Linked DNA regions of Congzhengia minquanensis. The protein of the gene in region 2 interacts with the protein of the main gene of each other region in a pairwise test. Links are inferred from orthologs where the notes say so. Each region holds a gene or a part of one and is shown on either strand. Other genes may lie near its edges. The genes, in order: prmA and rplK.

Evidence for each region.
Region 1: the proteins of rplK (region 2) and prmA interact in binary tests that used the Escherichia coli proteins (3 or more experiments, as listed by UniProt). The link is inferred for Congzhengia minquanensis from one-to-one orthologs.

Annotation. Positions count from the first base shown.
Region 1 is NZ_JACRSU010000001.1:264,947-276,992, reverse strand. What follows is about bases 3,536-6,392. They hold prmA (50S ribosomal protein L11 methyltransferase), read left to right. Parts: upstream 3,536-4,408; coding sequence 4,409-5,377; downstream 5,378-6,392. Other genes in these bases: malQ (4-alpha-glucanotransferase), read left to right, coding at 5,541-6,392; thrC (threonine synthase), read left to right, coding at 3,536-4,398. In the rest of the region: H8698_RS01345 (dipeptidase), read left to right, coding at 1-131; H8698_RS01340 (pyridoxal phosphate-dependent aminotransferase), read left to right, coding at 245-1,438; H8698_RS01335 (glucose-6-phosphate isomerase), read left to right, coding at 1,459-2,814; more of thrC, read left to right, coding at 2,902-3,535; more of malQ, read left to right, coding at 6,393-6,974; H8698_RS01315 (alpha/beta hydrolase), read left to right, coding at 6,989-7,732; H8698_RS01310 (DMT family transporter), read left to right, coding at 7,729-8,634; H8698_RS01305 (haloacid dehalogenase-like hydrolase), read left to right, coding at 8,647-9,252; H8698_RS01300 (GIY-YIG nuclease family protein), read left to right, coding at 9,265-9,522; H8698_RS01295 (polysaccharide deacetylase family protein), read right to left, coding at 9,543-10,328; H8698_RS01280 (hypothetical protein), read left to right, coding at 11,089-11,316; H8698_RS01270 (hypothetical protein), read right to left, coding at 11,756-12,031. UniProt on the Escherichia coli protein: Methylates ribosomal protein L11.
Region 2 is NZ_JACRSU010000004.1:58,527-70,512, forward strand. The notes cover bases 2,918-5,714. They hold rplK (50S ribosomal protein L11), read right to left. Parts: upstream 4,631-5,714; coding sequence 4,205-4,630; downstream 2,918-4,204. Other genes in these bases: rplJ (50S ribosomal protein L10), read right to left, coding at 2,918-3,260; rplA (50S ribosomal protein L1), read right to left, coding at 3,445-4,140; nusG (transcription termination/antitermination protein NusG), read right to left, coding at 4,810-5,331; secE (preprotein translocase subunit SecE), read right to left, coding at 5,420-5,632; rpmG (50S ribosomal protein L33), read right to left, coding at 5,669-5,714. Outside these bases: H8698_RS10490 (glycoside hydrolase family 88 protein), read right to left, coding at 1-1,372; H8698_RS10495 (helix-turn-helix domain-containing protein), read left to right, coding at 1,476-2,285; rplL (50S ribosomal protein L7/L12), read right to left, coding at 2,331-2,705; more of rplJ, read right to left, coding at 2,760-2,917; more of rpmG, read right to left, coding at 5,715-5,818; murB (UDP-N-acetylmuramate dehydrogenase), read right to left, coding at 6,071-6,979; hprK (HPr(Ser) kinase/phosphatase), read right to left, coding at 7,007-7,930; H8698_RS10545 (ACT domain-containing protein), read left to right, coding at 8,323-8,592; H8698_RS10550 (PFL family protein), read left to right, coding at 8,604-9,962; H8698_RS10555 (hypothetical protein), read left to right, coding at 9,990-10,301; H8698_RS10560 (V-type ATPase subunit), read left to right, coding at 10,316-11,368; H8698_RS10565 (V-type ATP synthase subunit I), read left to right, coding at 11,387-11,986. UniProt on the Escherichia coli protein: Forms part of the ribosomal stalk which helps the ribosome interact with GTP-bound translation factors.

The DNA.
Region 1 (12,046 bases), on a different replicon or contig from region 2:
AAGGCTTTTTTGGCGCGGAGGACTATGTAAAACTGTTCAACGAAATGTCCCGCTGCGGCTACAGTGATGCATTAATTGACAAAATCACCCACAAAAACATGGTAAACTTTATGGAAAGAATAGAAAAATGAAAATATTTGTATTTTCTGTTGCATTTTTACGCCGGATATATTAAAATAGAAGAGATAAAAAAGATAAAATGAAACCGTGTTTCATTGAAAAATCATTTAGAGGGGCGATTAACTTGTACATATCAGACAAAGTGAAAAGCATCAGTCCTTCGTCAACCTTGGCGATTGACTCAAAGTTTAAACAGATGAAGGCAGAGGGCGTTGACGTTGTGGGCTTTGGCACCGGCGAGCCGGACTTCGACACGCCGGACTATATTAAAAAAGCTGCGGTTGAGGCTATCGCCGGCGGCAAAACCAAATATACCCCCGCCGCAGGTACTATGGAACTGCGCCGCGCAATCTGCGACAAATTAAAGCGGGAAAACGGCCTTGACTATGAGCCAAACCAAATCGTCGTAACCAACGGCGCAAAACACGCCTTAGTGAACACCTTCATGGCAATTTTAAACGAAGGCGACGAAGTGATTATCCCATCGCCCTACTGGGTGAGCTACCCCGAAATGGTGAAAATAGCCGACGGTGTTTCGGTGATTATCGAAACAAAGGAAGAAGACGAGTTTAAGTTCACGGCCAAAGAGTTTGAAGACGCAATTACCCCCAAAACCCGGGCGCTGGTTTTAAACAGTCCCTCAAACCCAACCGGCATGGTTTACACAGAGGAAGAACTTCGTTCCATTGCCGAGGTTGCGGTAAAACATAATATTTATGTTGTGGCCGACGAAATTTACGAACATTTAATTTACGAAGGCAAGCATGTGAGCATTGCCTCGTTTCACGATAAAATTAAGGACCTGACCATCATCATTAACGGCGTGTCGAAAACCTACGCCATGACGGGGTGGAGAATTGGCTACAGCGCTTCCCATCCGGAGGTTGCAAAAGCAATTTCCAATTTGCAGTCCCACGCCACGTCAAACCCCAATTCCATTGCCCAGGCAGCAACGGTTGCGGCTTTAAACGGCGGCGAGGAAGAAATTGCCCGCATGAAAGCGGAGTTTCAAAAGCGCAGGGACTATATGGTGGAGCGCATTAACTCCATTCCCGGAGTGTCCTGCAGAAATCCCCACGGTGCGTTTTATGTAGTGATGAACATTTCCCAGCTTAAGGGAAAACTACTCGGCGGCAGAACCATTCATACGTCTGACGACTTTGCCGACGTGCTGCTGGAGAAGGCCGGGCTTGCCCTAGTTCCCTGCAGCGGCTTCGGCGCTGACGATTTTGTAAGATGGTCTTACGCCACCAGCATGGAAAACATAGTGGAGGGCCTAAACAGGTTAGAAACGTTTTTGGCCCAGGAACTTAAATAAACACTTTAAGGAGAGAGAAAATAATGAGAAGCATTAAACTTGATTATTCAAAAACGTTAAATTTTGTTTCCCGAGAGGAAATTGAGGCCATGGAACAGCAGGTTTTAGCCGCCCACAAAACCCTGACGGAAAAAACAGGGGAGGGCAGCGACTATCTTGGCTGGCTCAATTTACCTTTCGACTATGACAAGGAAGAATTTGCACGCATAAAGATGAGTGCAGAAAAAATTAAAAGTGACTCCGACGTGCTGATTGTTATCGGCATCGGCGGTTCATATCTGGGTGCGAAAGCGGCCATTGACATGCTTTCCAACAATTTTTATAACCTGCTTTCCAAAGATGAACGGAAAACGCCTCAGATTTTGTTTGCCGGTAACTCCATCAGCGGGTCATACCTCTCCCAGCTTTTAAAATTTGTGGAGAAGAAGGACTTTTCTGTGAACGTTATTTCCAAATCGGGCACAACCACTGAGCCTGCTGTGGCTTTTCGTGTGTTTAAGGAGCTTTTGGAGAAGAAATATGGCAAGGAAGGCGCAAAATCAAGAATTTATGCCACAACCGACAAAGAAAAAGGTGCGCTGAAAAATTTGGCGGACAGCGAGGGCTATGAAACCTTTGTCGTGCCGGACGACGTTGGCGGCCGGTTTTCCGTGCTGACTGCCGTTGGCCTGCTTCCCATTGCTGTTTCCGGCGCGGACATCGACCAGCTTATGGCGGGCGCACAGGCGGCTGTGAAAGAATATGAAGGCTGCGACTTAAAGACGAACGACTGCTACATGTATGCGGCAATCAGAAATATTTTATACAACAAGGGCAAGCAGACGGAGCTTGTGGTGAACTATGAGCCAAGACTGCACTATTTTGGCGAGTGGTGGAAGCAGCTCTATGGCGAAAGCGAGGGAAAAGACGGCAAGGGAATTTTACCGGCTGCTGTTGACTTTTCTACCGACCTGCACTCCATGGGCCAGTATATTCAGGACGGGCGCAGGGTTCTGTTTGAAACTGTGCTGAATGTAGAAGAATCAAGCGACGACGTGACCATTGACGAAACAGAGGACAACATCGACGGATTAAACTTTTTGGCAGGAAAAACCATGAGCTTTGTGAACAACAAGGCATTTTTGGGAACGCTTCTGGCACACAACGACGGCGGCGTGCCGAATATGGTTGTGAATATCCCAGAAATTAACGAATATTATCTGGGGATGCTGATTTATTTCTTTGAAAAGGCATGCGGCATCAGCGGCTACATTCTCGGCGTAAACCCCTTTAACCAGCCCGGTGTGGAAGCCTATAAAAAGAACATGTTTGCCCTGCTGGGAAAACCTGGCTTTGAGCAGGAAAAAGAAGCACTTGAAAAAAGACTTGGCATGTGATATACTAATTTTGAATTGATTGATACACCTAACAGCAAAAAATACCGCAAGCATCAAACATTGCCCAGCGGTTCGGAGGATTGAAAAATGCAGTATCGCAGCACCCGTGACAGTAACACACAAGTAACATCTGCAATGGCAATTAAAACCGGCCTTGCGCCCGACGGCGGTCTTTTTCTGCCCGAAACGGTTCCACAGGTTTCGTTGTCTGAAATTGAGTCCCTTTGCGGCATGACCTATAACGAACGGGCGGTGGACATTTTAAGCCGGTTTTTGACGGATTTTACACAGGAGGAAATTACCACCTGCGTTAACCGCGCCTACAGCCGCGAAAAATTTGAAACGGAGGAAATCGCCCCTATTTTCAAGCTGAACCAAAACACATACTTTTTAGAACTGTGGCATGGCCCAACCTGCGCGTTTAAAGATATGGCGCTGCAAATTCTGCCCCACCTGCTGCTGAAGTCCATTCATAAAACAGGCGAAACCAAAGAGGTGGTCATTTTGGTGGCAACCTCGGGCGATACGGGCAAGGCGGCGTTAGAAGGATTTAAGGACGTAGCCGGCACAAGAATTATTGTGTTTTACCCAGCCGACGGCGTTTCTGACATTCAAAAACGGCAAATGGTAACCCAAGACGGCAACAATGTAGACGTTGCGGCGGTTTGCGGCAATTTTGACGATGCGCAAAACGGCGTGAAACAGATTTTCACTGACAAAGATTATAATGAAATGCTGGCGCAAAACGGCTTTATGCTGTCCAGCGCAAACTCCATAAACTGGGGCAGACTGGTTCCTCAGGTGGTGTACTATTTTTCAGCCTATGCAAATTTAGTGAAAAACAACGAAATTAAGCTGGGGGACAAAATTAATTTTGTAGTGCCCACCGGCAATTTTGGAAATATTTTGGCGGCCTATTATGCAAAAGAAATGGGCCTGCCGGTGAACAGGCTTATCTGCGCTTCTAACGAAAATAACGTGCTGACAGACTTTATCAAAACCGGCGTCTACGACAAAAACCGCGGCTTTAAAACCACAGTTTCCCCCTCGATGGACATTTTAATCTCCAGCAATTTAGAGCGTCTTTTGTCTTTAGCCACCAACGGTGACGACGGGCAGGTGAAAGCGTGGATGGAAAATTTAAAATCCACAGGAAAATATGAAGTGTCTGCCGGCGTGAAACAAAAAATTCTGGAAACGTTCTGGGGTGGATTCTGCGACGACGACGATACCTTAGACGAAATTAACCGCGTATTCCGCGAGACCAGCTATGTAATGGACACCCACACGGCTGTGGCCAAACGGGTGTTGAACCAATATGCGGCAGAAACAGGCGACGCCACAAAAACGGTGATCTGTTCCACCGCAAGTCCATTTAAGTTCTCAGACAGCGTGTTAACAGCCATAAAAGGCGCGCCGGAAACAGGGGACGCTTTTACGCAGTTAGCTGAGCTTGCCGAAACAGCCCAGGCGTCAATCCCAAAATCTTTGGCCGAGCTGAAAACAAAGCCGGTGATTTTCAGAACCACCTGTGAAAAAGACGAGATGGTCGACGTTGTCAGCCAAATGCTGAATTTGGCGTAGGAGGATTTTCATGGATTGGATACAGCTTCGCATTTCCACCACAACAGAGGGCATTGAGCCTGTTTGTGCCGTGTTGATGGACGCCGGCATTACGGGCATGGAGATAGAAGATGCGAAAGATTTTCATTGCTTTTTAGAAGCCAACCGCAGCACATGGGACTATGTGGACGAAGAACTGATGTCGGCTTTTGGCGGCGATACTTGCGTGAAATTTTACGTTACGGACAACGCCTGCGGCGCCGACATGCGCACACAGGTCACCGAGGGCTTAAAGCGCCTGGCCGCTATGGACGAAAAAGGCGAATATGGCGCTCTTTCTGTCACCTCTGCCAACATGAAGGAGGAGGATTGGGCGGAAAATTGGAAACAATATTTTAAGCCGATGAACGTAGGCGACAAAATTTTGATTCTGCCTGAGTGGGAACGCTTAACCGAGCCGACAGACCGCACGGTGTTCACTGTAAACCCGGGCATGAGCTTCGGCACAGGCTCCCATCACACCACCCAGCTATGCATTCAGGGCCTGGAGCAGCGCATAGCACCCGGAATGTCTGTTTTAGACTTGGGGTGCGGCAGCGGAATTTTATCTATCATTGCTTTGCTTTTGGGCGCAAAAGACGCCACAGCGGTGGACATTGACCCCAATGCGGTGGAAATTGCAGTGCAAAACGCAAAGCGTAACAGGATAGACTTAAATACATACCGCACGTTTTCCGGCGACATTGTCAGCGACAAAGCGCTTTTTCGTGCGGTAGCCGACAAAGAATATGACATTGTGTTGGCCAACATTGTGGCAGATGTGATTATCGGCATGGAGCCGGTTATTCCAAAACTTCTAAAGTCCGGCGGCGTGTTCATAACCTCAGGCATTATTCAAGAGCGCGAAGCCGATGTGACGGCTGCATACGAAAAAACAGGGCTAACCTTAACCGGCCGGCAGGAACAGGGCGGCTGGGTAGCACTGCAATATATTAAATGACATTTACTCCCAAGACAGCTTGTTTTGGGAGTAATTTTCAGTAAAACAGTCAATAAACACGCAATTGAACCAGACGAGCTTTTTACGACAGCGAAAGCCGCCTCCTACATTGACTTATGCAAGGGCTGGCAGGAGGAATTTAATTAAGGAGCTGTGTATATTTTTGGAACGTAAAAGCGGAGTTTTAATGCACATTTCGTCGCTTCCCGGTGAATATTCCATCGGAAGCTTCGGAACAGAAGCGAAACAATTTATAAACTTTTTAAAAAGCTGCGGCTTTACCTATTGGCAGGTTTTGCCGTTTTGTATGATTGACGAGTGTAACTCGCCTTATAAATCCTATTCTGCCTTTGGCGGAAACCCCTATTTTGTTGATTTGAATACGCTGTATCATCAGGGCCTTTTAACCGACGGGGAGATGAGCTCCCAGCGGCAGCAAACGCCGTTTAGCTGTGAATATGTTCGGCTTTACCACAACCGCGTTTCTGTTTTGACGGTGGCTTCGCAGCGGGCGGAAAATGTTCAGGAGATTGAAACGTTCATTGAAAATGATTCGCACTTAAAAGCCTTCTGTGAGTTTATGACGTTAAAGCAGGCCAACCACCAGGCGCCCTGGTATGAATGGACCAATTTTGAAATGGACAAAGATACACTGTTTGCCTGGAAGTTTATTCAGTTCCACTTTTTCACCCAGTGGGCCGAAATTAAGCAATACGCCAACAGCCGCGGCGTGAAATTGATTGGCGACATGCCCATTTATGTGTCGCTGGACAGCGCGGATGTTTGGAGCAATAAAGAATTGTTTTTGCTGGACGAAAATAACCGTCCTACAAGCGTTGCCGGCGTTCCGCCGGACTATTTTGCGCAGGACGGCCAGCTTTGGGGTAACCCTATTTATAACTGGGACAAAATGCGCGAAACAAACTTTTCATGGTGGCGGGAGCGCATGATGCACATGTTTTCCTTGTTTGACAGCGTAAGAATTGATCATTTTCGGGGAATTGAATCTTACTGGGCGGTTCCGGGAAGCGCGAAAACAGCCCGCGAAGGCAAGTGGGAAAAAGGCCCGGGCATGGAGCTGGTGGAAGCAATTCGCCAAATTCAGGGGGAAAGAAGCGTAATCGCAGAGGATTTGGGCGACATTACCCAGGAGGTTATCGATCTAGTGAACAACAGCGGTTTCCCCGGCATGCGGGTGTTCCAGTTCGCCTTTATGGGTGGCGGCGACACACCACATTTGCCTCACAATTATCCAAAAAACTGCGTGGCTTACACCGGCACTCACGACAACAATACTCTTTTGGGCTACCTTTGGGAGCTTGATCCCCAAACGCGACGGCATATGCTAAGATATTGCGGCTATACCGACGAAAACTGGGAGAAAGGCTACGACGCAATTTTGCGAACCATGTTTGCAAGCCACGCCGGGCTTGTTGTTCTGCCCATTCAGGATTTACTGGGCTACGGCTCGGACACGCGCTTAAACATTCCCGGAAAGGCGGACGGGAACTGGCAATACCGCGTGACGGAGGAACAACTAAACGCTATTGACAAAGAAAAATTTAAACAGTTGAACGAACTTTATAAACGCACATAAAAGGAGACAAAATTATGAGGACAATTCAAAACATTGCTTATGCCGACACAAACAACGAACGACAGCTGCTGGATTTGTATCTGCCTGAGACAGAAAACTTTAAGACGTTTGTCTATTTCCACGGCGGCGGTTTAGAATCAGGCTCAAAAGGGGAGTGCATTGATGAATTTGCCGGGTTAATTGACAAAAATATTGCGGTTGCGCGGGTAAACTACAGGCTCTATCCCTTTGCGCAGTTTCCCGACTTTATCCGCGACTGCGCGGCAAGCCTTGCATGGGTAAAAGACCACATCAAAGAATATGGCGGCAGTGACACAATATTTGCCGGTGGTTCCTCCGCCGGCGGATACATTGCCATGATGTTGTATTTCGACAAAAAATATTTGGCGCCCTTTCAACTTTCGCCCAACGATTTTGCAGGCTTTGTGTTCGACGCGGGCCAGCCAACAACCCACTTTAACGTTTTAAGGGAGCGTGGAGAAGACCCACGGCGGGTTATCATAGACGATTGTGCCCCCATCTTCCATATTAATGACTACAGCGGCGAGCCGCCTGTGCTGGTAATTGTTTCGGACGACGATATGCAAAACCGGTATGAGCAGACGCAGCTTTTGCTTTCCACCATGAACCATTTCGGTTACCCAAAAGAAAACATCGCATTTCAGCTGATGGAGAACAGCGAGCACTGTTCCTACTGCTCCCAGCCCATTTTTGCGCAAATGATTTACGACTTCATAGAAAAGAGGAACGCACGTTGAAAAATTCGTTTTTTTACATATTGCTTACAGCAGTTTTGTTTACCACTTTAGAGCCAGTCAGCAAGCTCATCGCAGCAGACGTTTCTCCCCTGGCCATGACGTTTATCCGGTTTTTTATCGGCGGCGCAATGCTGCTGCCCTTTGCTGTTACAAAACTGCGCAAGAACAACATGAAGCTTTCTGCAAAGGATTTTATCACACTGGCTCTTTTGGGGGTTTTATGCATCTGTATCAGCATGCTGATGCTGCAGGTGGCTGTTTTAAAGGCGGACTCTCCGGCTTTAATCGCCATCATTTTTTGCTCTAACTCTGTGTTCACCATTTTATTGGCAACGGTGTTTTTAAAAGAAAAGATGACGGTAAAAAAGGCTTTGGCAATGGTTTTGTGCATTGCCGGTGTGCTTGTTTTAGCAGACTTTTCTTCCGGCACAAACGTGGTTTCAATATTGCTTGCCGTGGGCGCGGCGCTAACCTTCAGCCTGTATACGGTTTTGAGCAAAAAATATTCTGCTAAGTTAAGCGGCGTTATCCAAACCGGATTTTCGTTCTTTTTTGGCAGCCTGGTGCTACTGGTCATTTTGCTGTTCACTGGTGAAAGCATTTTTTCCGGCCTCACCACAGGCAAAACCATTGGAATTATGCTCTATTTAGGAATTGCCGTTACAGGACTGGGCTACTGGGCATTTTTTAGGGCCATGGAAAAGTCTTCCGCCACGGCGGCTTCCACAGCGTTTTTTATAAAACCCATTTTAACGCCCTTTGCGGCGTTTTTCATCAATGGAATTGCTCCGGCGCCAAAGGTGTTTGCCGCTTTAATTTTAGTGGTGGCCGGCTCTGTGCTTGCCTCCATGCCTACAAAACAAATGGAGCCTTCCGAACAGCATACGCAAACTATAAATTAAAGGACTGCATTTATGAACGTATATGATTTCGACAACACCATTTACGACGGGGAAAGCGTTTTCGATTTTTACCTCTACAGCGTGCGCAGACAGCCAAAGCTCATTCGCTACTTGTTTGTGGTGGTTAAAGCGTTTTTAAAGTATAAGTTTTGCCGCATTACCACGGAGGAGTTTGAAAAGATTGCAGAGAAGCACGCCCAAAACTATTTATCTCAGCTGAAAGACATTGATTTTTTAATAAAAGATTTTTGGGATAAAAATCAGCACAAGATAAAACATTTTTATCTTTGCTCCAGACGGGAAGACGACGTTATCATATCCGCGTCTATTGGTTTTTTGCTGGAGGAGCTATTTTCCCGCATTGGCGTAAAAAACTATTTGGCCACAGAGGTGGACAAATATACAGGAGAGGTTCAAAAAATTTGTTACCGGAAAAACAAGGTGCAGCTTTTTTACAGTCGGTTTCCCGGTGCGGAAATAGAAAATTTTTATACCGACTCGAAAAATGACGCCGCAATGATGCAAATAGCAAACCGAACATATATGGTAAAGGGCGAAGATTTAGAACTGATTGACGGAACCAGCTGCGAAGAATTCGCGCTGAACCACATTGGATAGCGGGGGAGAGAAATGTTTTATGTTTACCTGCTCGCCTGCCGCGACAACACCCTATACTGCGGCTATACCAACAATTTAGAAAAGAGACTCTCAGCCCACAACAGCGGCCGGGGTGCAAAATATACGAAAAGCCGGCTTCCCGTACGTCTGGTTTACAGCGAGGCCTATGAAGACAAGTCAGACGCATTAAAGCGCGAATGCGCCGTGAAAAAGTTGAAAAAGAGCCAAAAGCTAAAACTGATTGAACAACAAAACAGCGGCCGGTTATAACCGCTGCCAAAAGTGTGGTTTTAACCGCGGTCGTTTGCTTCATCGCTTGTTCGAATTGCGGTCTGCGACCGCTCCCGGGTGATGGCTTGAAATTCGGCCAGGGTGTTCGAGCGAAATATGCCTGCCCGGGGAACGCGAAAGCGGTTTTCCCGTTTGCATGTTCCCCATCCAAAGGAGCGGAAAGCGATGTCGTAATAGCGGGAGGCCTGCTCGCCTAAATCTTTCGACCAGAAACCGCCTGGTGCTGCCAGCGCACGCACGGGTTTTTTAGTGACGGTTTCAATGACAGCTTTTGAATGGGAAAACTGATATTCCGTTTCATCATGGGTCAGGTTTTTTAAATTCTGATGGGAAACCGTGTGACTCTGGATGCTTACCAAACCACTGTCAGACATTTCTTTCAGCTGGGCGCCAGTCATGCGTCCGGGCTTCCCAATCTCGTCTGAAACCACAAAAATAGTTGCTTTTAGGCCATATTTTTTTAAAAGTGGAAAAGCAGTGGTGTAGTTGTCGATGTATCCGTCGTCAAAGGTGATGACAACGGGGCGGTGGGTTTTTCCTGCCTCCGGTAGTTCCTCCGCAAAAATGCCGGTATATTTCATGCGCTTTAAGTAGGCGAGCTGCTGTTCAAAATCTTTCACCTTAACGCTTAATGCCTCGTCTTTTCCCACAGGAACGTCGCTGATGCTGTGGTACATAAAAACGGGAACCGAGGGTTCCGCCAAAACGTCGCAGGCAGGAGAGGCGTCAAGCGTCAGCACAACAACGGCAAACAAAAGCACAACGGCCAGTTTTAAATGTTTCACAGCGAAATTGCCTCCTATATAAAAGAATGTCACTATTTTATCATTTTCGACAGAAAAAAACAACCCCTTAGGCGTGTTTGCCACAGGATTGTAACAAAAAAGGAATGCCAAGCAGACATTCCCAAAAAGCTCTTATAACAGAGCGCAAATTTTCACTTTGTTGAGCAAATCTGTAAGCCGGGTTCTGTATTTGATGATTATCTGTCTAGGCCGCACATTACTGCACGGCTCAAGCCACCGCCAAACACAGGCATGCCGGGCCGGCTAAGCCTGCGTAAGCCAATACGGTGTTGCTTCGGATGGGGTTTACATGGCCGCAGCGTCGCCGCAGCGCCGGTGAGCTCTTACCTCGCCTTTCCACCTTTACCTGCACAGGCACATATTGTACAATTCAATCTTTACAGAAAGCTATGCAGGAAGTCTATTTCTGTTGCACTGTCCTTAGAGTCGCCTCCACCGGGAGTTACCCGGCACCCTTGCCCTGCGAAGCCCGGACTTTCCTCGTGAGAAACAATTCTCCCGCAACCATCTGACTTACTCAACTTTTTTATTATATCATTGAAACAAATGTTTGTCAATAAAACGGTAAAATTAAAAAAATACTTGACAATTTATGTGTTTGATAGTATAATATATTTCTGTTAGCGAGTGTGCTGGAATCGGCAGACAGGCACGTTTGAGGGGCGTGTGTCGTAGACGTACGGGTTCAAGTCCCGTCACTCGCACCAACATTTTAATAACATGATAGGGTGGGTAGCAGATGCAAAAAATAGTTTATATCAGCAACAGTCGGGATTATACCGAACAAAACGATATCAATGACAATAAATATCTCGTGCGCATAAATAAATTATTAGAAGAAGGCTGGACAATTTCGCAGTTGAATCCATATACTGTTGATGTAGATCCTAAGCTTGAAAATTATCTGCATAAAGAAACCCTTGTATCATTTGTTATTCTTGAAAAGAACGAAGAAAAGAGCCAATAACACTGTTTTTCGGCCGTCAAGAACCTTTGCTTTTACTGCATTTGTGACTAAGTTCTGTAAGAACACTCACACCAAAAGCCGCAGCAATCACGCTGCGGTTTCATTTTGGGGAATTAGCTCAGCTGGGAGAGCGCGTGGTTCGCAATCACGAGGTCAGGGGTTCGATCCCCCTATTCTCCACCACATCGCGGCAAGCATTTTAGCTTGCCGCTTTTTCTTTTGCAAAACACGTTTGCGTGTTACATCTATTTTGTATTTATTGTAATTTTGTGTCTCATAGCGTCCTCCAGCGTTTGATACAGCATTTCCACATTAATGGGTTTTGCAATATTCGCATTCATTCCTGCCTCCAGTGCCAGCGCCACATCCTCGCGGAACGTGTTGGCGGTCATAGCAATAATAGGGATGGTGCGGGCGTTGGGGCAGCCGGAGCTTCGGACTACCTTTGTGGCCTGATAGCCGTCCAGTTGCAGTTTCGTCCTTTTAAAGAGCAGAACCAGTCAACCGTTTCCCTATCGTTACGTACGCACACAACCTCAGCTCCGGACTTTTGTAAAATCTCCGCCTCAATTTCGCTGTAGTCGTAAGCGGTTATGATAATGATTGGAGTATCGGGGCCAATGGTTGCACGAATTCCAAACTTCTTCAAAAGAAAAGAAGCATATGCGCAGTCGTCAGGGGCGTCGTCGCTTATCAGCACACGAAGTGAGTCCATTGCAGGATATAGAAC
Region 2 (11,986 bases):
TGTTTCTAAACACTTCTTTTCCGCGCTTCAGTTCTAATCTCGGAGTTTGACAAATATCGTTAAAATATGGCGGGACTTGCATATTCAAGTTCTCAACCAAATCATATTCGTTTATACTGGCCGCTAAAATTACGCCTGCCTTATCATTCCAAAGCATGGTCAGGGCGCCTCCTGTGGGTGTTGTTGATGCATTTAATGCATTAAAATCATAACAGGAAAAGGACGCTTTAAAATGGCCTTTCGCGGCCAGCGTTACATTCACAGAAGAAAACGTTTTCATCCCCTTGCTGGTTTCTCTGGGCAGCAGTAGGTCTTTATCCCGCTTCATTTTTGATTCAATCAGCGGAATCAGCGACTTGGCATGGCAGAAGGTGTGGTGAATGCACGTCGGAAGCCGCGCGTCTGCATAGTGTGGCCCGCCGGTCAGCAGGCCATTATGGGTACTTTTTTTATAAAGTAAAAAGTTTCTGTGTGCAGCTTCTGCATACAGCGCATTGCGGTCTGACAAATAAGCGTAGGCGCCCTGACAGCCATCAGAGGTTCTGCTGCCGTAATAGGTCCATTTGGCGCTGCGTGATCCCCAGCTGTTGTCCCATGCGCCGTCTGGCAGCATAAAGGACAGATGCGCGTCCATGGAGCGAAGTAAGGCTTGCTCCACAGTTCGGTCTTCACCAATATATTTTAAATATACCGCAAGGTTTGGCAGCGATTCCTCCACATTGTAGCCTAAGTCCACACCCCGGCAGCCCCGCGGAGTGATGCCGTAAGAATCAAGCCCCTGGGTTTCGCCGAAAATTAAACCGTCCTCCCCAATATGGTTTATGGCATAAAGCGCCAGCTCGCGTGCCCTTTGTTTATATTTTTCCTCACCTTTCACTGCCCATGCAACAGCCATTGCGGCGGCAGCCGCAATCCGGTAATTGATGTTGCAGCTTAGATTTTCGTTAAAATTTTTATAAATAAAATCTAAGGTTTCACAATATGATGCATTCCATTCCTCCCATTCGATAGGGCAAATTACATCCTTACAATGATAAAGAAGCTCGCCCAGCTGTATGTTAAAAAAGACGGTGGTTGCAAACCAAAGACAATTGGGGTCGTTTAAAAAGAAGCCTCCCGGTCTGTGGGTGTTGTGTTTTGTCCAGCAATACACGTCCTTTGCCGCTTCGTAATATTTTTTATCCCCTGTTTTTTTATATAGATAAATAAGAGGGTACATGCAATCGTTAATTCTTCCGTGAATTCTGCCGCAGGCAGGACAAAAAATACCGCCGTAAATGGCAGGGGATTGCGGCTCTTTCATTTGTAATTTTATAAGAGTGTCACACCAGGTTTTTAAAATCTTAAAATAGTCGTTTTTTTCATAATTCATGTAATATCACTCCTTAAGGTCAATTATACTTTAAAATACGAAAAAGTACAATTGACAGCAGTATCATAAAATTGTATAATAGACCCATAGAAGGAGATGCAGTATGGAAAAAACAAAAAATGTAGATGTAATGCTTGAAAGAGAGCTGCCAACGCCTTTTCGGATGTTCCATTTATTTGAGCGCAAGCCGCACTATGAGATGGACTTTCACCAGCATGAAACATTTTACCATGTTAATTTGGTGCTGTCAGGGGAGGTTCGGGTAATCTGTAAAAATGAAACGGCAAACATACACCAAAACCAGGTTTTTGTAGTGCCTCCGGGGCTTATTCACAAGCTTCAGTCAAACGGCGGATACAGACAATTCGGAATTGATTTGACGCTGGAACATAAGCAAGAAGAACTTGCCGTTCTTGCCAGGGGAGCATTTGAAAATCAGTTTACCGTTACGCCGGTTCGGTCTGTAACGGAACGTTTTTCATCTCTTGAAGAGAAAATGCGGAATCCCATGCCGCTGAATTTGCTAAATTTATTAAATTTTGCAGAACGGATTGTAATTGATACCATGGAGGCAGTATTAAACCAAAAGAAAGAGTCATTTTCAGAAAAAGTTACAAAAATTTTGCAGGAGCGTGACCCATTTCGTTTAACGGTGACGGACATTTGCCGGCTTTTAAATTATTCCAAAAGCCAGATTGAGCGGATTTCGAATAGGGAATTGGGCTGTGGCATGATGGAATATATCAACAATATCAGGATGAATGAAATCTGTACATTGCTTCGGTGGTCTGACATGCCCCTTGCGCAAATTGCAGAAAAAACGGGACTTTATGATGCGAGTCATCTAATTACATTTTTTAAACGGCACATGGGAACGACACCCGGCAGATACAGAAAAGACAGGCAAAAATAAACCGTGCGGCTTTTTGCTGCCGCACGGTTTTTAGATGTAATAAAATTATTTCAATGTAACTTTTGCGCCAACTTCTTCAAGTTTTGCTTTGATTTCGTCAGCTGTTTCTTTACTTGCAGCTTCCTTAATTACTTTCGGAGCGCCGTCAACCATTTCTTTTGCTTCTTTTAAGCCAAGGCCGGTAACTTCACGAACAACCTTAATAACCTTAACCTTTTCGCCGCCAACTTCTGTCAGCTCAACGTCGAATTCAGATTTTTCTTCTGCAGCAGCAGCTCCGGGAGCAGCTGCACCGGCAACAGCTACAGGAGCAGCCGCGCTAACGCCGAATTCCTCTTCAATTGCTTTCACCAGTTCTGATAATTCCAGAACGGAAAGCGCCTTAATTTCTTCAATCATAGCAGTAATCTTTTCGCTCATTTTAATTTTCCTCCTAATTTAAATTCGTAAAAATACGTTAAATTGTTTTTTCGTTTAAGCTGTTTCTTTCTGTTCACGAACAGCGTCGATTGCCCTTGCAAGGCCTGCGATTGTTGCGTTCAAGCCACCTGCCAGCATAGCATAAAGCGTGTCTTTCGAGGGGATTTTGCTCAATGCGTCAATCTCTTCTAACGACATTGCCCTGCCTTCCATAAAGCCGGCTTTAATTTCAAACACTTCGTTATCTTTTGCAAATTCAGCTAAAACGCGCGCCGGAGCGACAACATCTTCAAAACTGAGGGCCAAAGCCGTGGGGCCGTTTAAAATTTCGTCGAATTCGTTAAAGCCCGCGTCGTTTGCCGCACGTTTTGTCAGGGTGTTTTTCACAACCGCATATTCAATGTTTGCTTCACGCAGCTTGTTTCTAAGCTGTGTGTCTTCCTCAACCGTTAAACCGCAGTAGTCGACAAAAACGCCGGCAGCCGCTGTTTTCAGCTTTTCAGAAAGGTCAGCAACCATTTGCTGTTTCTGCTGTAAAACTTTTTCACTTGGCATGATTTTTCACCTCACTGTGTAATAAAAAATAAAAGGCTTTTCTCCGCAAACGAAGAAAAGCCCTAAATCACCTTTAAAGCGTTTCCTCGGCGGGCAAATTTAAGCCGATAACGGCGCCTGCTGTCTGCGGAAAATATTTTACTAAATCAAGTATACCAGAAATTTGTTTCTGTGTCAAGCAAAATTAGTCAGACAGTTTTGTCTGGTTAATTTTAACGCCGGGGCCCATGGTAGAAGCTACGACACAGCTTTTAATATACTGGCCCTTTGCTGCCGCCGGCTTTGCCTTAATGATGGCAGAAAGAAGAGCGTTAAAGTTTTCGCAAAGCTTTTCTTTGCCAAACGAAACCTTACCCACCGGGCAGTGGATGATGTTGGTTTTGTCCAAACGGTATTCCACTTTACCGGATTTAATCTCGTTAACGGCCTTTGTAACGTCCATTGTAACCGTGCCGGCTTTCGGGCTGGGCATTAAGCCTTTCGGGCCCAAAACCTTACCTAAACGGCCTACAACGCCCATCATATCGGGTGTTGCAACAACAACGTCGTAATCAAACCAGTTCTCGTTCTGAATTCTGGGAATCAGTTCCTCAGCGCCTACAAAGTCTGCGCCTGCGGCCTGTGCCTCGTCAGCTTTCTCACCTTTGGCAAACACCAAAACACGGGCAACCTTACCTGTGCCGTGAGGCAAAACAATGGCGCCGCGAACCTGCTGGTCTGCGTGTCTTGAGTCAACGCCCAAACGAACGTGAACCTCAACGGTTTCGTCAAATTTTGCTTTAGAAGCTTTTACAACCAGGTCCAAAGCTTCGTCAGAGTCATAGAGCTTTGATTTTTCGATGAGCTTCGCGCTCTCTTTATAATTTTTTCCTCTAAACATTCTGTTTCCTCCTTCTGTGGTCAAACAAGCGAATGTTCGCTCTCCCACTTAATTAAAAATCGAATTAGTCTTCGACAGTAATGCCCATGCTTCTTGCAGTTCCTGCAATCATGCTCATGGCAGCTTCAATGGATGCTGCGTTTAAGTCAGGCATTTTCTGTTCAGCAATCTGTTTTACAGCGTCTTTGCTGACCGTAGCAACCTTTGTTTTGTTGGGCGTACCCGAAGCCTTGTCGATTTTAGCGGCTTTCTTTAACAGTACAGCCGCCGGGGGAGTTTTTGTGATGAATGTGAAAGACCTGTCAGCATAAACTGTGATAACAACAGGGATAATTAATCCTGCGTCCTTTGCTGTTTTTTCATTAAACTCCTTCGTGAACTGAACGATGTTTACACCGTGCTGACCCAAAGCAGGACCAACCGGGGGAGCCGGAGTAGCTTTGCCTGCCGGAATCTGCAGCTTGATGTAACCTGTGATTTTCTGTGCCATTTTGTGCACCTCCTCTTTAACAAATGTGGTAATGGCGAACAGGATTTTTAAATTTCCCGTCCTCCCACACGCGGAAAACCCCGCGCAGGGCAGCAAATATACTGCCCGAAAAGGCATTTGCCCGAAAGCAGACCGCCTTTATAAAAGCCGGCGGAAGCCCGCCTGCGTTTTTAACAACATTAGTTTAACACTTCAATTTGTGAAAAGTCAAGTTCAACTGGCGTTTCGCGGCCGAACATGGAAACGATAACGCGAACGGTTTGTTTTTCGGTGTTAATTTCGTCCACCACGCCAACAAAGTCGGCAAATGCACCGTCGGTAACGCGGACAGACGAGCCTGCGCTGAAATTAACCTCAACAACCCTGCGTTCAATTCCCATGGAATGAACCTCTTCCTCGGTTAAAGGAACGGGTTTCGAGCCGGGGCCAACAAACCCCGTAACGCCGCGTGTGTTGCGGATTACATACCAGCTGTCGTCTGTCATAATCATTTTCACCATGACATAGCCGGGCAAGAGCTTTCTTTGCACAACCTTTTGTTCGTTGCCCTTCTGCTCCACAACCTCTTCCATCGGAACCTGCACCTCTAAAATCAAATCCTGTAGGCCGCGGTTTTCAATGGTTTTTTCCAAATCCGTCTGAACTTTTTTTTCATATCCTGAAAATGTATGAATAACATACCATTTTGCGTCTTCAGCCATATTTGTCCAAAAGAAGCAAAGCCTCTTTTTGCCTCCTTTTCCCATGCGCTTTTTTCTTCACAGCGTCATGTGTTATTAAAACAGCTGTCTACTTCATAAATGAGAGCAGATACGTGAACCCGAGGTCAATTAAAGAAATAAATACGCCCAGCAAAATAATGAATGTAATTACAACGCCGGTGTTATTTCTAACTTGTTTAAAGCTTGGCCAAACGATTTTTTTGAATTCAGACTTCATTTCACGAAAATAGGTTGCAACTTTGCCGGGGCCCTTTTTTGCTTTCTGTGTAGCTTCTGCCATATCGTTCACATCCTTACAATTAGTTTAAACGGAAACCTATTTTGTTTCCCTGTGCAGCGTGTGCTTTTTGCAGAATCTGCAGTATTTGTTAAGCTCCAGTCTGTCGGGTGTATTCTTTTTTTCCTTCATGGTGTCGTAATTTCTCTGTTTGCACTCTGAACATGCAAGAGTAATTCTTGTTCTCATATGGAACGCCTCCTAAGCATTTTTGTTATTCTGATCCGTTATAGGTGTTTTTTTTTGTGAGCAAAAAAAAAAAAGAACCTATCCACTTCAAGCACCCTATACTATACCATAAACACAGGTTTAAGTCAAGTGTTTTTTTGCAAAAAACCAGATATTTTTGCGCTTTTCCAGGTGTTGTGGCAAGTTGCAGGCCGCCTTCAAGATGTTGTGTGGAAGCCGTGCGGAATTAAATAAAATTCCGCACGGAATTCTCTATCTTCCAATCACTTTTACTTCCGGCTCCAGCGTCACACCAAACTTTGAAAACACAGTTTCCTGCACTTTTGCAATCAGCCGCACCACATCTTCACAGGTTGCGCCGCCGTTGTTCACAATAAAGCCCGCATGCTTTTCTGAAACACCTGCGCCGCCTACGCCTGCTCCTTTCAGTCCCGCGTCTTCAATGAGCTTCGCGGCAAAAAAGCCCTCCGGCCGCTTGAAGGTGCTGCCGGCGCTGGGTTTTTCCAGCGGCTGTTTCTCTTTCCTTCGGGCGTTTAAATCCCGCATGGAAGCCAAAATCTCGTCCGGATTTTTAGGCGACAGGCTCATTTTGGCAGACAGAATGAATTTTCCGCCGGCGGAAAACACGCTGTGCCGGTAAGAAAAATCGTGCTCGCTGCGGGAAACGGTTTGCATATCGCCGTTTTCATCTAAAAACCTTGTCTGAGTCACAACATCTTTCATTTCCCCGCCATAGGCCCCGGCGTTCATAAAGACAGCGCCGCCTAAGCTGCCCGGAATTCCCGAGGCAAACTCCAGCCCGGAAAGAGCGGCCCGCTGCGCGGTTTTTGCAAGCTTTGCCAAGGATGTAGCCGCGCCGGCTTCCAGTTCGGTGCCGGAAGCCTTGGCATAGTCAAACGCGCCGGACAGCCGGAACACCACGCCGTCAATCCCAGCGTCGCTGACCAAAAGGTTGGAGCCTGCGCCAATCAGCAGAAACGGCACGTTTTTGCTCCTGCACAGCTTTACAAGGCGGGAAAATGCTTCCTCCCCCGCCGGTTCCACAAATAGGTCCGCCGGACCGCCGATTTGAAAGGTGGTATATCGGGACATAGGAACGTTTCGTTCCACATTTACCGGCTGAATTGCCAAAACTTCCTGAACAAACGATTCTGTGACCATAAAAAATTCCTTTCTATGTTATATAACTTATACGCCCATCTGGTCTAAAAGCCTGTCGTTTAATTCCTGTGCGGCGTTATAGCCCATTTTGCGCTGCCTCTGGTTCATGGCGGCAACCTCCACGATAATGGCCAGGTTCCGGCCGGGCTTAATGGGAATGGTAAGCGACGGCACTTTTATGCCTAAAATATCGGTGTGCTCTGTTTCAATTCCCAGCCTGTCATAGGCTTTGCCGTTCTGCCAGTTTTCCAGGTTAATGACCAAATCAATGTTTTCCGTATCTTTTACAGAACCCATACCAAAAATACGCTTTACATCCACAATTCCTATGCCGCGAAGCTCAATAAAATGCCTGATAATTTCTGGTGCGCTGCCCACCAGCGATTTGTTCGACACCCGTTTAATTTCCACCGCGTCGTCGGCAACCAGCCTGTGTCCCCTTTTCACCAGCTCCATGGCGGTTTCCGATTTTCCAACGCCGCTTTCTCCCAAAAGCAAAATCCCCTCGCCGTAAACCTCCACCAAAACGCCGTGGAGCTGTGTCATTGGGGCCAAGGCCACGTTTAAATAGAGAATGATGGCGCTCATAAACCGGGATGTGCTGGATTTTGTGCGCATTACCGGACGGCGGTATTTCTCCGCGCAGGCAATCAGCTCCGGAAACGGCTCTAAATTCCGGGTTAAAATTACCACGGGAATGGGCTCTTTCATTAAACTTTCCAGTGCGGAAAACCGTTCCTCAGAGGAAAGGGATTCCAAATATGTATATTCAACCTTGCCAATGAGCTGAATCCTGTTGGGGTCAAAATATTCATAAAATCCGGCCAGCTGCAGGCTGGGGCGGTTTACGTCGGCAACGGTAATCTCCACATTTTCATACCCTTCCGGCGTACAGATTAAATCTAAACCATATTCTTGAATAATTGCGGACAGCTTCACAGAATGTGCCATAAAAATCAAATCCTTTCTTTGCATTTTGCAAATGCTCACTTATCTATCATTATACACTAAATTAAAACATTTTAAAAGAGAAAATTTTATTTATGTATCAACATAAAAAACAGACATATGGCATTAGGTGCCTTAAATTTAGGCAAACAGCTCTAAATGACCAAAAAACAGACAAAAGCTGGTTCTTTGTCTGTTGCCGCAAAGAGAAATGACTGTTATAATTAAGAAAGAAAAAGATGGTAAAAAGTGCATAAAAAACAAAAAGATGGTTTTGATACTTTGTTAGAAATTTAACTGGACTTTTAATTTTAAAAGTAGTATTATAAAATGTATTAATTAACATAGGAAGAAAATAATAAAATTACGCATTTTAGCGAAGTTAGGAGTAAACAATGAAAGCAGTTATTACCGTAGTAGGAAAAGACCGCACAGGAATTATTGCCAAAGTGAGCGGTTATTTGGCAGACCGCAGTATCAATATCCTTGATATCTCACAGACAATTATGCAGGATTTGTTCACTATGATAATGCTCGTGGACACGCAGGAGTCGGGTATTCAGGCAAAGGAGCTGAGCGCTGATTTAAAGAAAATCGGCGAGGAGCTTTCCCTTACCATCAACATTCAGCATGAAGGTTTGTTTACCTCCATGCACAGGGTGTAAGGAGGAGACCAATGCTTGACAGAAACGATATTATGGAAACCATCAAGATGATTTCGGAAGAACATCTTGATATTAGAACCGTCACAATGGGAATTTCCCTTTTAAGCTGCGCCGGAAGCGACGCCGACGCTGTGTGCGAAAAAGTATATGAAAAAATTACAAATGCAGCAAAAGATTTGGTGGCGGTTGCAGAGGACATTTCCGTCCGCTACGGAATTCCGATTATTAATAAACGGATTTCCGTTACGCCGGTGTCTTTGGTGCTGCAGTCTGAAAACCCGGCGGATTATGTAAAGCTGGCCAAAGCGTTAGACCGGGCGGCAAAGACCACCGGTGTTAACTTCATCGGCGGGTTTTCCGCCCTTGTGCACAAGGGAATGACGAAAAGCGAGCAGGCCTTAATTTCCGCAATTCCTGAGGCACTTTCCCAAACAGAGCTGGTTTGCTCCAGCGTAAACGTGGGCACCACCAAGGCGGGCATTAACATGGACGCGGTTGCGCTGATGGGTAAAATTATAAAACAAACCGCTGCGTTCACAACTGACACCGACGGGTTCGGCTGCGCAAAACTGGTTGTGTTCTGCAACAGCGTAGAGGACAATCCGTTTATGGCCGGCGCATATCACGGTGTAGGAGAAGCAGAATATATTATAAATGTTGGCGTAAGCGGCCCCGGCGTGGTAAAGTGTGCGTTAGAAAAGGTGAAGGGCGCAGACTTTGAGATTGTGGCGGAAACCATTAAACGCACGGCGTTTAAAATTACCAGAATGGGCCAGCTGGTAGCCCGGGAGGCCTCACGCATGTTAGGCGTTCCCTTTGGCATTGTGGATTTGTCCTTAGCGCCCACGCCGGCCGTTGGCGACAGCGTAGCATATATTTTAGAGGAAATGGGTTTGGAACAGTGCGGCACCCATGGCACAACTGCGGCTTTGGCACTTTTAAACGACGCAGTGAAAAAGGGCGGCATTATGGCTTCTTCCTTTGTTGGGGGCCTTTCCGGCGCGTTTATTCCCGTCAGTGAAGACGCAGGTATGATTGAGGCGGCCAAAGCAGGAACCCTGTCTTTAGAAAAGTTAGAGGCCATGACCTGCGTTTGCAGCGTGGGGCTTGACATGATTTGTATTCCCGGCGAAACAAGCGCCGAAACAATTTCCGCAATCATTGCAGACGAGGCGGCAATTGGAATGGTGAACAGCAAAACAACCGCAGTGCGGATTATTCCGGCTCCCGGCAAAAAGGTGGGAGACATTGTGGAGTTCGGCGGCCTTTTGGGCACCGGGCCCGTGATGGCTGTGAACGATAAAAAAAGCGCAGACTTTATTAAACGGGGCGGAAGAATTCCGGCTCCGCTGCACAGCTTTAGAAATTAAGGCAATGATCCATAGGAGGTGGACGGTTTGCAAAAGGTTTTAAACAGCATCTTTTTCATTGAGAAAAAAGCACAGGAGATGGTGGAAGACGCCCAAAGAGAGTGTGAATCTATTTTTGAAGACGCAAAAAAAGAAAGAGAAACCATCAAACAGGACATTGTAAAGCGGCAAAACGCCAGACTGGAAAAGATTAAAGCATATGAAGAAGACCATGCCAGCGCCAAACGAGATAAAATTACCGCGCAGAGCCGCAGGGAGCTTGAAAAGATCAATGCAATTTACGAAGAGAAAAAAGAGTTCTGGATCGAAAGCATTTTTGAAAAAGTAACTGGGCGGTGAGGAATTTGCTGAAAATGAAAAACCTGACGAAATATGGCCCAATGCTGGCGAAGGTGAGCGTGCTGAACCGCGGTTTGCTTAAAAGTGCCGACTATGAGGAACTGATGAACAAAACCAGCGTTTCCGAGGTTGCGTCATTTTTAAAAAACCAAACGGTTTATTCCGTGGTTTTAGCTGGCAGCAACGAGTCGCTCATGCACCGTGAGGAGTTGGAGGAACGCTTAAACGATGCGTTCGCGGTGGATTTTGAAAAGATTTACAGCTTAGAGGATGCGGGCAACAAAAAGTTTTTGTCGTATGTGTTTATCCGGTCTGAAGTGGAAGTTTTAAAAAATATTTTAAGACGGATAGAAAACGGGCGGCCGGATATTACCATCTCTGTTCCTTCGTTTTACCGCCGGCACTATTCCATTGATGTGGAAAAATTAGCAAAGTCAAAAAGTGTTCGGGAGTTTTTGGAGAATTTAAGCGGCTCGCGCTATGAAATGCAAATCCGGCCGCACCTCACTATGGAGGAGCATCAAAACATTTTCAGCGTGGAGTCGGCCTTGGATATGTATTACTACACGCAAATCAGAAAACTGACCGACGAGCTTACAAACAAGGCGGACAAAAACGTGATTGCACAAGCCGTCGGCGCAGAGATTGACGCGCTGAACCTGATGTGGATTTACAGACTGAAAAAATATTTCGGCACAAACAAGGATTTGACCTATGCCTTTTTGATTCCAAACAAGTTCCGGCTGAAAAAAAGTGAAATTATTGAATTCGTTCAGACGGAAACTGTGGCAGATTTTCTTGCGCTTGCAGCAAAAACTCCTTATGGAGGACTTTTCAGCGGCGGCGCAGAGGACGTTTTTTTAGGACACAGGTATAAAAATTTTGTATATAATCTTCACAGAAAGCTGCAGATGGAACATCCGTTTACGCTGACGACAGAGGTTTCCTATCTGCACTTTAAAGAACAGGAGATAAAAAATATTACGTCAATTGCCGAAGGGATCCGATACGGGCTTCCCCCGGACCGAATGAAACGTTATGTGGTCGGCTATTTAGGCGTGGAATAGATAAGGGAGGGAAGACTTTTGTCGGTTGAGAAAATGAAGCTCATCAGCGTGGTCGGTCCGATTCAGGAGTTTGACCGCGTCGTGTCGGAGCACATATTAAGCTTCGATATTCATTTGGAAAACGCCGTCACCCTTTTGAACAAAACGAAGGGGATTTATCCATTTTCAGAGGAGAACGAATGGAACAACTATATTGCGAAAACGGAAGAGATATTTTCCAGCGCGGGGGTTGACATTCCAAACGGCAATGATGATGGGGCAACGCTTTCCGAACAGGCCATCAGCGATACGATTGACACGGTTTTGTCGGAGCTTTCTGATAAACAGAGTGCAATCGCCGAAATGGACAAAAGAATTGCAGACTGCGAAACAAACATTCAGCAGCTGGAGCATCTGCTCAATTTGGACGTGAACTTAGAAGATGTGTTCGATTTCCGGTTCGTAAAGTTCCGGTTTGGCAGAATGCCCAAGGCAAGCTATAAAAAAATGCTGGCCTATTTAAACGATATTGACGCGTTCTTTATTGAGGGCAGCACAGACGAAACCTATGTCTACGGCGTATATTTCATGCCGGCGGCCAGCGAGGAGAAGATCGACGCAATTTTTTCATCGCTTTAT